DNA from 2 places in the Dietzia sp. IBK-p2-16D genome. Region 1 is predicted to be linked to the other one. Evidence: riboswitches for the same ligand, from Rfam matches in the RefSeq annotation. Region 1 holds a riboswitch; the other holds the start of a gene.

Evidence for each region. A riboswitch is a leader RNA that binds a small molecule or an ion and turns the genes downstream of it on or off. The one in region 1 is predicted to bind cobalamin.
Region 2: it holds a riboswitch for cobalamin, as region 1 does, so the genes downstream of both, AC3DE3_RS05760 (ABC transporter substrate-binding protein) here and cobN (cobaltochelatase subunit CobN) in region 1, are expected to answer to the same signal.

Annotation. Positions count from the first base shown of each region.
Region 1 covers NZ_JBYMTL010000006.1:28,011-32,393, forward strand. The annotation lists gene AC3DE3_RS13050 (M23 family metallopeptidase) at 55-1,380, shown strand; cobalamin riboswitch at 1,452-1,644, shown strand; gene cobN (cobaltochelatase subunit CobN) at 1,663-4,383, shown strand, end outside.
Region 2 covers NZ_JBYMTL010000002.1:304,232-308,614, forward strand. The annotation lists gene AC3DE3_RS05750 (ABC transporter ATP-binding protein) at 1-222, opposite strand, end outside; gene AC3DE3_RS05755 (FecCD family ABC transporter permease) at 219-1,247, opposite strand; gene AC3DE3_RS05760 (ABC transporter substrate-binding protein) at 1,244-2,203, opposite strand; cobalamin riboswitch at 2,293-2,430, opposite strand; gene ggt (gamma-glutamyltransferase) at 2,431-4,383, opposite strand, start outside.

The sequences.
Region 1 (4,383 bases):
CCAGATCGCAGATGGTAAGTTTTTTCTTCACAACTGAAGAAACGGAGCTCCACCGTGACACCTCGCCGCGTTCCCACCCTTCTCGCCTCCGTCCTCACCGCAGTCGCACTGGTCGCGGCCGGGTGCTCGTCGGACGCCGCCACCGAACCCGCCGCCGCCGAAGCGGCCAACACCACCACGGCATCACCGGCCGCGGGGTCCGTCGCCGGGGTGACCGTGCCGGACGCGTTCACCGCGCTGACTATGACCCCCATCGGCAACCCGCCGCTGCCGTTCAAGGGCACCGACGGCAAGTACCACGTGGCCTACGACCTGCAGCTCACCAACGCCACCAAGGTGCCGACGAGCGTGGACAAGATCGACGTGGTGGACGGCACCGATCCCACCAAGGTCATCGCCAGCTTCTCCGCCGCCGCTCTCGTGGACCCGGACTGCGTCTTCGGTGACTGCAACCGCCTGCGCGACCTGCCCGCCGGGTACGTCGACACCGCGCAGATCCCGCCGCAGGAGAGCCGGGTCGTGTTCATCGACTTCACCCTCGACTCGCTCGACCAGGCCCCGGACGCGGTGCTGCACCACCTCTACGGGACCGGCGCCGCCTCGCCGGCCTTCGGCGAGCCCGGACCCATCGACTACCTCTCGACGCCGGTCGCCTTCTCCACCCGCACCGTGCCGGCCATCGCACCGCCCGTGCGGGGTGAGAACTGGGTGGCCCTCAACGGGTGTTGCGAACCGGGTTTCCCGCACCGCAGCTCGGTGATGTCGGTCAACGGCAAGCTCAACAACAGCCAGCGCTTCGCGATCGACTGGAAGCGCACCAACGACCAGGGCGAGTTCTATACCGGCGACAGGAACCACAACGAGAGCTACGTGGACTACGGCGCCGAGATCCTCGCCGTCGCCGACGCCACCGTCGTCTCGGTCCTCGACGGGATGGACGCCAACGCGCCGGGGGTCCTGCCCGCCAGCAACCCGGAACTGGCCTCCAAGCTCACCGTCGAGAACGTGGACGGCAACCACGTGGTGCTCGATCTCGGTGACGGCGTGTACGCGATGTACGCACACATGATCTCCGGCTCGGTCACGGTGAAACCCGGCGACACGGTGACCGAGGGCCAGGTGCTGGGCAAGCTCGGGAACACCGGCAACGCCAACGCCTCGCACCTGCACTTCCAGCTCATGGACGGGCCGAGCCTGCTCGAGGCCGACTCGCTGCCGTACGAGCTGAAGGGGTTCGACTACGCCGGGCAGGTCCCGCCGCAGCGGATCGCCGACGCCGACGACTTCCTGTCCGGCACCTTCGTCGACGAGGCGACCCTCTCGCCGGAGCCGCGGATGAACGAGCTGCCCCTCAACCTCGCGGTGGTGGACTTCCCCTGATCGGGGCGGCCGTCCCGGGCTCCCGCGACCCTCGCGCGGCGGCCGGGCGGCCGGGGGCCGCGGCCGGCGGATAGGCTCCCCGGTGCCGTGGTGTTCGGGAAGCCGGAGGAAAAGCCGGCGCGGCCCTCGCCACTGTAGTCGCGGAGTCGCGCACCCTCGTCCGTCCCTCCCGGGTCGGAGACCACTGGACTCATCGGTCCGGGAAGGTCGGTCGCGCGGCGTTGATGCGGAAGCCAGGAGACCGGCCACGGCGACATGTTCCACGAGGGTTTGGAGAAGAACATGCGCCCCGACCGGCGTTCGGCGTCCCCTGATGACGCCTCGGCACAGCACGACGTGCCCCGCATCACCCTGTTGTCCACCTCCGACACAGACCTGCTCTCCGCGCGCGAATCCGGCGCGGCGTTCACGCTCGGCAACCCGTCGCGACTCGACGTCGAGGCGAATCTGCCCGCACTGCTCGGCGGCGCCGACCTGGTGGTGGTCCGCATCCTCGGCTCCCGACGATCCTGGGAGGCCGGGTTCGCCGCCGTGCTCGGCGCGGGCGTCCCGGTGGTGGTCCTGGGTGGGGAGCAGACCCCCGACGCCGACCTGATGGAGCTGTCCACGGTCCCGATCGGCATCGCGGCCGAGGCGCACCGCTATCTCGCCGAGGGCGGCCCGGGCAATCTCGCGCAGCTGCACGCGTTCCTGGCCGACACCGTGCTGCTCACCGGTGCCGGCTTTGAGCCGCCGGAGAGCGTGCCGGTGTGGGGGATGCCGCCGCGGCCGGACACGACGGAAGCCCCCGGCCTGCCCCGCGTGGGCGTGCTCTACTACCGCGCCCACGAGGTGAGCGGGAACTCCGGGTTCGCCCACGCGCTGGCCGACGCGATCGACGCCGCTGGCGCGGTGGGAGTGCCGGTCTTCGCCGGCTCCCTGCGCTCGGCCCCCGACGAGCTGTTCGACGCCCTCGGCACTCTCGATGCGCTGGTCGTGACGGTTCTCGCTGCCGGCGGCACCACGCCCGGCGCGGTGAGTGCGGGCGGCGAGGACGAGACGTGGGACGTCGAGCGCATCGCCGCGCTGGACATTCCCGTCCTGCAGGGCCTGTGCCTGACGTGGAGCCGCGAGGACTGGGCTGCCTCAGACGACGGCGTCAACCCGCTGGACTCCGCCAACCAGATCGCGATCCCCGAGTTCGACGGCCGGATCATCACTGCGCCGTTCTCGTTCAAGGAGATCGACGCCGACGGCCTACCCCGCTACGTGGCCGATCCGGAGCGGTGCGCTCGCGTCGCCGGGATCGCCGTGGCCCACGCGCGGCTGCGCCATGTGGCGCCCGCCGACCGCAAGGTCGCGCTGGTCCTGTCGGCCTATCCGACCAAGCACTCCCGCATCGGCAACGCCGTCGGTCTGGACACCCCGGTCTCGACCATCCGCCTGCTGCGCCGGATGCGCGACGAGGGCTACGACCTGGGCCCGGACGACGGCCCCATCGCGCGCTTTCTCGATCGACCGGGCCTCGACCTCACCGAGCCGGGGGCGGATGGCACCGTCGCGGAGGGCGGTTTCGCCGACGACACCGCCGCCGGCGACGCACTCATCCACGCGCTCATCGCCGCGGGCGGGCAGGACGAGGAGTGGCTCACCAGCGCCCAGCTCACCGACAGTCACGTGCGGATCTCCACCGACGACTACCTGCGCTGGACCGCGGACCTGCCCGAGGCGCTGCGCGCGGAGATGGTCGAGGCGTGGGGGCCAGCGCCGGGGAAGCTGTTCGTCAACGACGCCGGCGAGATCGTGCTGGCCACCATCCAGGCAGGGAACGTCGTCCTGCTCATCCAGCCGCCCCGCGGATTCGGCGAGAACCCGGTCGCTATCTATCACGACCCCGAGCTCGCGCCCTCCCACCACTACCTGGCCGCCTACCGCTGGCTCGCCCGCGGCTTCGGGGCGCATGCGCTGGTGCACATCGGCAAGCACGGCTCGCTGGAGTGGCTGCCGGGCAAGAACGCCGCGCTCTCGGCGGACTGTGCCACCGACGCGGCGATCGCCGACCTGCCGCTGATCTACCCCTTCCTCGTCAACGACCCCGGCGAGGGCGCCCAGGCCAAGCGCCGCGCGCACGCGACGATCGTCGACCACCTGGTCCCGCCGATGGCCCGCGCGGAGTCGTACGGAGACATCGCCCGCCTCGAGCAGCTGCTCGACGAGTACGGGAACATCGCGTCGATGGACCCGGCCAAGCTCCCGGCCATCCGCGCGCAGATCTGGACGCTCATGCAGTCCGCGCACATGCACGAGGACCTGGGCCTCGAGCAGCGGCCCGACGACGAGGAGTTCGACGACTTCCTCCTCCACGTCGACGGCTGGCTGTGCGAGATCAAGGACGTCCAGATCCGCGACGGCCTGCACGTCCTGGGCCAGGCGCCCGCGGGCGAGGCGCGCGTCAAGCTGGTGCTGGCGATCCTGCGGGCCTCGCAGGTGTGGGGCGGCGAGTCCGGGGCGGTTCCGGGCCTGCGCCGCGCACTCGGGCTGGCCGAGGGCGCGCCGACCGAGGAGGTCGACCGGGTCGAGGCGCTCGCCAAGGCGCTGGTCGAGGGGATGGACGCGCGGGAGTGGGACGTCGCCGCGGTGCACGACGTTCTCGCCGCCGCGGGCCTCACCGCGGGTGGGGCGGGTGACGGCGGCGCGGGTGACGGCGCGCCGGAGGGCGACGACGACGAGGTCGCGCAGGTTCTCGAGTTCGCCGCCCGCGAGGTGGTGCCGCGACTGGCCGCCACTGTCGACGAGTTGGACGCCGTCATGCACGCCCTGGACGGCGGGTTCATCCCGGCCGGGCCCTCGGGATCCCCGCTGCGGGGTCTGGTCAATGTGCTGCCCACTGGCCGGAACTTCTACACGGTGGACCCGCGCGCCGTCCCGTCGCGGCTGGCGTGGGAGACCGGTCAGGCCATGGCGGACTCGCTGCTCGACCGGCACGTCGCCGAGACCGGTGAGTACCCGAGCTCGGTGGGGCTG
Region 2 (4,383 bases), on a different contig from region 1:
GCGACCGGTGGCCGGGATGAGACCGGCGAGAGCGAACAGCAGGGTCGTCTTGCCGGACCCGTTGGGGCCCACGAGGGACACCCAGGAGCCGGCGGGCACGGTGAGGTCGATGCCGTGGAGGATGGCGGTGCGGTCGCGGGTGACCCGCAGATCACGGCAGGTCAGGGCGGCGGGCGCGGACCCTGCGGACCCTGCGGACCCAGCGGACGGTGTGGCGCTCATATGTGCCCCCGGCTGCGACGCAGGACCAGGAGGAAGAACGGGGCGCCGATCGCCGCCGTCACCACGCCGATGGGCAGCTCGGCCGGGCTCATCGCGGTCCGGGCGACGACGTCGGCGAGGATGAGGAACGTGGCCCCGACCAGCAACGATACCGGCAGGAGTAGCCGGTGACCCGGCCCGATGAGCATGCGCACCGCGTGGGGGATGACGATGCCCACGAACCCGATCAGACCGGACACCGACACCACCGCCGCGGTGCCGAGCGTGGCCACGCTGATGAGGACCAACCGCACGCGCGCCGGGGCGATCCCCAGCGTCGCGGCCTCGGTGTCGCCGACCGCCATGACGTCGAGGGTGCGCCGGAACAGGGCGATCACCGCCACCGAGACGATCACGTACGGCAGCACCGTCTGCACGTCGGACCAACCGCTGGTCGTGAGGCGGCCGAGCATCCACGAGTACACCTGGCGGAGGGTCTCGTCGTGGCGCTGCATGAAGAACGTCTGGACGGCGCTGGCGAACGCGGCCACCGCGACGCCGGCGAGGATGATGACGACCTCGCTGCGTCCGCCGCCGACGCTGCGGCCCAGCGTGTAGGTGGCCAGTACGGCGATCATGCCGCCGGCGAACGCGGCGGGCGGCACCATCGCCGATCCCATCGCACCGCCCACGACGATCGCCAGGGTCGCGCCCAGGCCCGCCCCGCTGGACACACCCAGCAGGTACGGGTCGGCGAGCGGGTTGCGGAAGACGCCCTGGTAGGTGGCCCCGGCGATCGCCAGCATCGCGCCGACGACCGCCCCCAGCACCACCCGCGGGATACGGATCTCCCACAGGATGACCTGCTGCCGCTCGGTGAACCCGGAGTCGACCTCGACCAGCGGCAATCGGCCGACGAGCTCGAGCACCACGCCGCCCGGGGTGAGCCCCGCCGGGCCGATGAGGGTGCCCAGCAGGACCGCGGCCCCCAGCAGCAGCGTCGCCCCGCCGAGCACCAGGGCGTGGCGAGGCGACGGGCGGGTCATGAGGTGGGCTGGCTCTCGGCCGCCCCCGCGGTGTCCGGCGTGGCCGGTGCGGCGTCGGGCACCGCCGAGACGATCGCCGCGACCTCGCGCATGAAGTCCACGATGCGCGGGCCCCACCGGCTGGACAGGTCCTCGTCGACCACGTGGACGCGTCCCTCGCGTACGGCCGTCAACCCGTCCCACCCCGGCCGCTCGGCGACGACCTCCGGGGTGATGCCGCAGCACTGGCCGTCGGCGAGGAACACCAGGTCGGGGTCGGCCTCGAGGATGAGCTCCTCCGACAGCTGGGGGTACGGGTCGTCACCGGTGGCGACCGAGGTCAGGCCCAGCAGGGAGTACACCTCGCCGACGTAGGTGGCGTCGGTGACCGTGTAGTAGGTGTCGTCGAGCTCGTGGAAGTACGTCAGCGGGGTCTCGCGCTCCGGCACGGAGGCGACGATCTCGTCGATCTCGACCTGCATCCGTGACACCAGCTCCGCGGCCTCGCCGATGTGCCCGGTGGCGGCGCCGACCTGTTCGAGCTGCGCGTAGGTGTCGTCGAGGGTCTGCGCGGCCGGCAGCTGGAGCACCTCGACGCCGGAGCGTTCCAGCCCGGCCACGATGTCGCCGTTGTCGTCGGTGAGCACCACCAGGTCCGGTGCGTACCCCAGGATCGCCTCGAGGTTGGGCGTGTAACCGGACAGGTCGGTGACCGGGGCGCCGGCGGGGAAATCGGAGCGCTCGTCGACCGCCACGACCCGGTCCCCGGCGCCGACGGCGTAGAGCATCTCGGTGGTGACCGGGGCCAGCGACACGATCGCCTGCGGATCGTCGGCCGCGGCGGTGGTCTGATCGGCCGACGCCGGCTCGTCGCCGCCGGTCCCGCTGCACGCCGAGACGAGCAGGGTGACGGCGGCCAGGGGGGCCGCGAGCAGGAGTGAGCGGGGTCGGCGGGGCCGCCGGTATGGGTGGTGCATGACATCCTCCGGGAGACGGAGGACGAAAGCAGCTCGGCTGCGACGAGGACGTCGCGGCACGCAACCGTCCTTCGTCCGAGGTCAGTTCGTACGGCGCCGCGGTATCGGCCGACCTGGCTTGCCCGTCCGAGGGGACGGGATCACAGTTGCGGGACAGCGTCGGATTCACACCGACTTCCGCCGTGTACCACGGTGTCCGGTGCAGGACCGGACCTGTCGAGGGTAGCTCACCCGCCCAGCACGACCCCCTCGCGCCGCGGGTCGGCGCCGCCGACGAGGGTGCCGTCGGACTGCCGCAGGATCGCGGAGAGCCCGGACGATTGGTCGTCCGTGGAGACCTCGTGGCCGAGCTCGGTGAGCCGCCCGGTCACCGCCGCCGGGTCGCGTGCCACCGCCGGGTGCTCCCCGCCCACCGCCGTCTCGGGGGAGTTGCTCGCCCCGAACGACGGGGCGCCCACCGCCTGTTGTGGGTCCAGGCCCCAGTCGAGCATCCCGACGAGCGTCTTGACCACGAACTGGATGATCCGCGATCCGCCGGGCGAGCCCACCACCGCGCGCAGGTCGCCGCGGGCGAGAGGAGATCCGTCGAAGACCATCGTGGGAGCCATGGACGAGCGGGGCCGCTTGCCCGGCTGCACACGGTTGGCCTGCAGCTCCCCGGCCTCGTCGCGGGGCTCGGCCGCGAAGTCGGTGAGCTGGTTGTTGAGCAGGAATCCCTCCACCATCTGGAAGGAACCGAACGCCGACTCCACGGTGGTGGTCAGCGCGGCCGCGTTGCCCTCGGCGTCGATGATGCTGATGTGGCTGGTGCCGTGCTCGGGTCCGGTGAACACGCCGCGGGCGTCGAAGGCGAACTCGCCGGGCTCGGCCTCGCCCATGGAGCGGTCGGGGTCGATGAGCTCGGCCCGCCCGGCCAGGTACCCGGGACGCAGCAGGGTCAGCGGCGAGCCGAGGGGCGGCGGGACGAAGCGTGGGTCGGCGATGTAGACGTCGCGGTCGGCGTAGGCGAGCCTTTCCGCCTCGGTCACCAGGTGCACCGCCTCCGGCGAGGGCAGGCCTCCGTCGTCGTCGACTCCGGTCGGTGGGTACGCGGCGAGGTTCTTGTCCGCCAGCATCGTCATGGTCGCTGCGACCGCGGTGCCGCCGGAGGACGGCGGCCCCATGCCGCACACGGCGTGGTCCCGGTAGGGGCTGCACACGGGGTCGCGGGTGGTCGCCTGGTAGCCGGCGAGGTCGTCGAGCGTCATCGCGCCCGGCGTGATGCCCTCGCGTTGCGTGGTGACCTGCTCGATGATCGCCTCGGCGATCGCGCCCGTGTAGAACGCGTCGGCGCCCTCGCTGGCCACTGCTGCGAGGGTTTTGGCGTAGGCCGGGTTCGTCAGGCGAGTCCCGGCGGGTTTCCCGGTGCCGCCCTCGAGGAAGTAGGCGGCGGCGTCGGGGTCGCGGGCCAGGTCCTCGGCGGCGTCGGCGATGGACGCGGCCAGACGCGGGCTGATGTCGAACCCGTCGTCGGCCAGCACCACGGCCGGGTCGAACAACTCCCGCCACTCGCGGGTGCCGTGGTCGTCGTGCGCGGACTCGAGCAGCCGCAGGATGCCGGGTACGCCGATCGACCGTCCGCTGCGGCGGGCGTCGGGTTGCGGCTCGCCTGTGTCCTCGGGGGAGATGTGGCGCAGGTAGTCGACGGTGGCGGCCGCGGGCGCCGTCTCGCGGCCGTCGTAGGTCTCGAGCTGCCGGGTGCCCTGGTCGTAGTAGAGCAGGAACCCGCCGCCGCCGAGGCCGGAGGACTGCGGTTCGACCAGCCCCAGCACGGCCTGGGCGGTGACGAGCGCGTCCGCGGCCGTGCCCCCGTCGGCGAGTACCTCGCACGCGGCCAGGGTGGACAGGGGGTGCGCGGTGGACACCGAGTACGACGCGGTGGCCACGGGGGTCATCCCGGTGCGGTACCCGGTCGCGATCTCGGGGTTGTCCGCGATGGGACCGGCGGGACCGGCGTCCTCGCCGGGGCGTGCCACCGGCGTACCGCCGCCGGTCTGGGCGCACGGCGCGGCGTCCTGGACGGGCAGCGGGGGACCGCCGAGGGAGCCGGGTCGTGCGGCGGGATCCGGGGACGCGGGGTCGGGCGCGGGGGCCGACGACGACGAGGTGGGCGCCGCGTCCTGATCCGCGCCTCCCGAGTC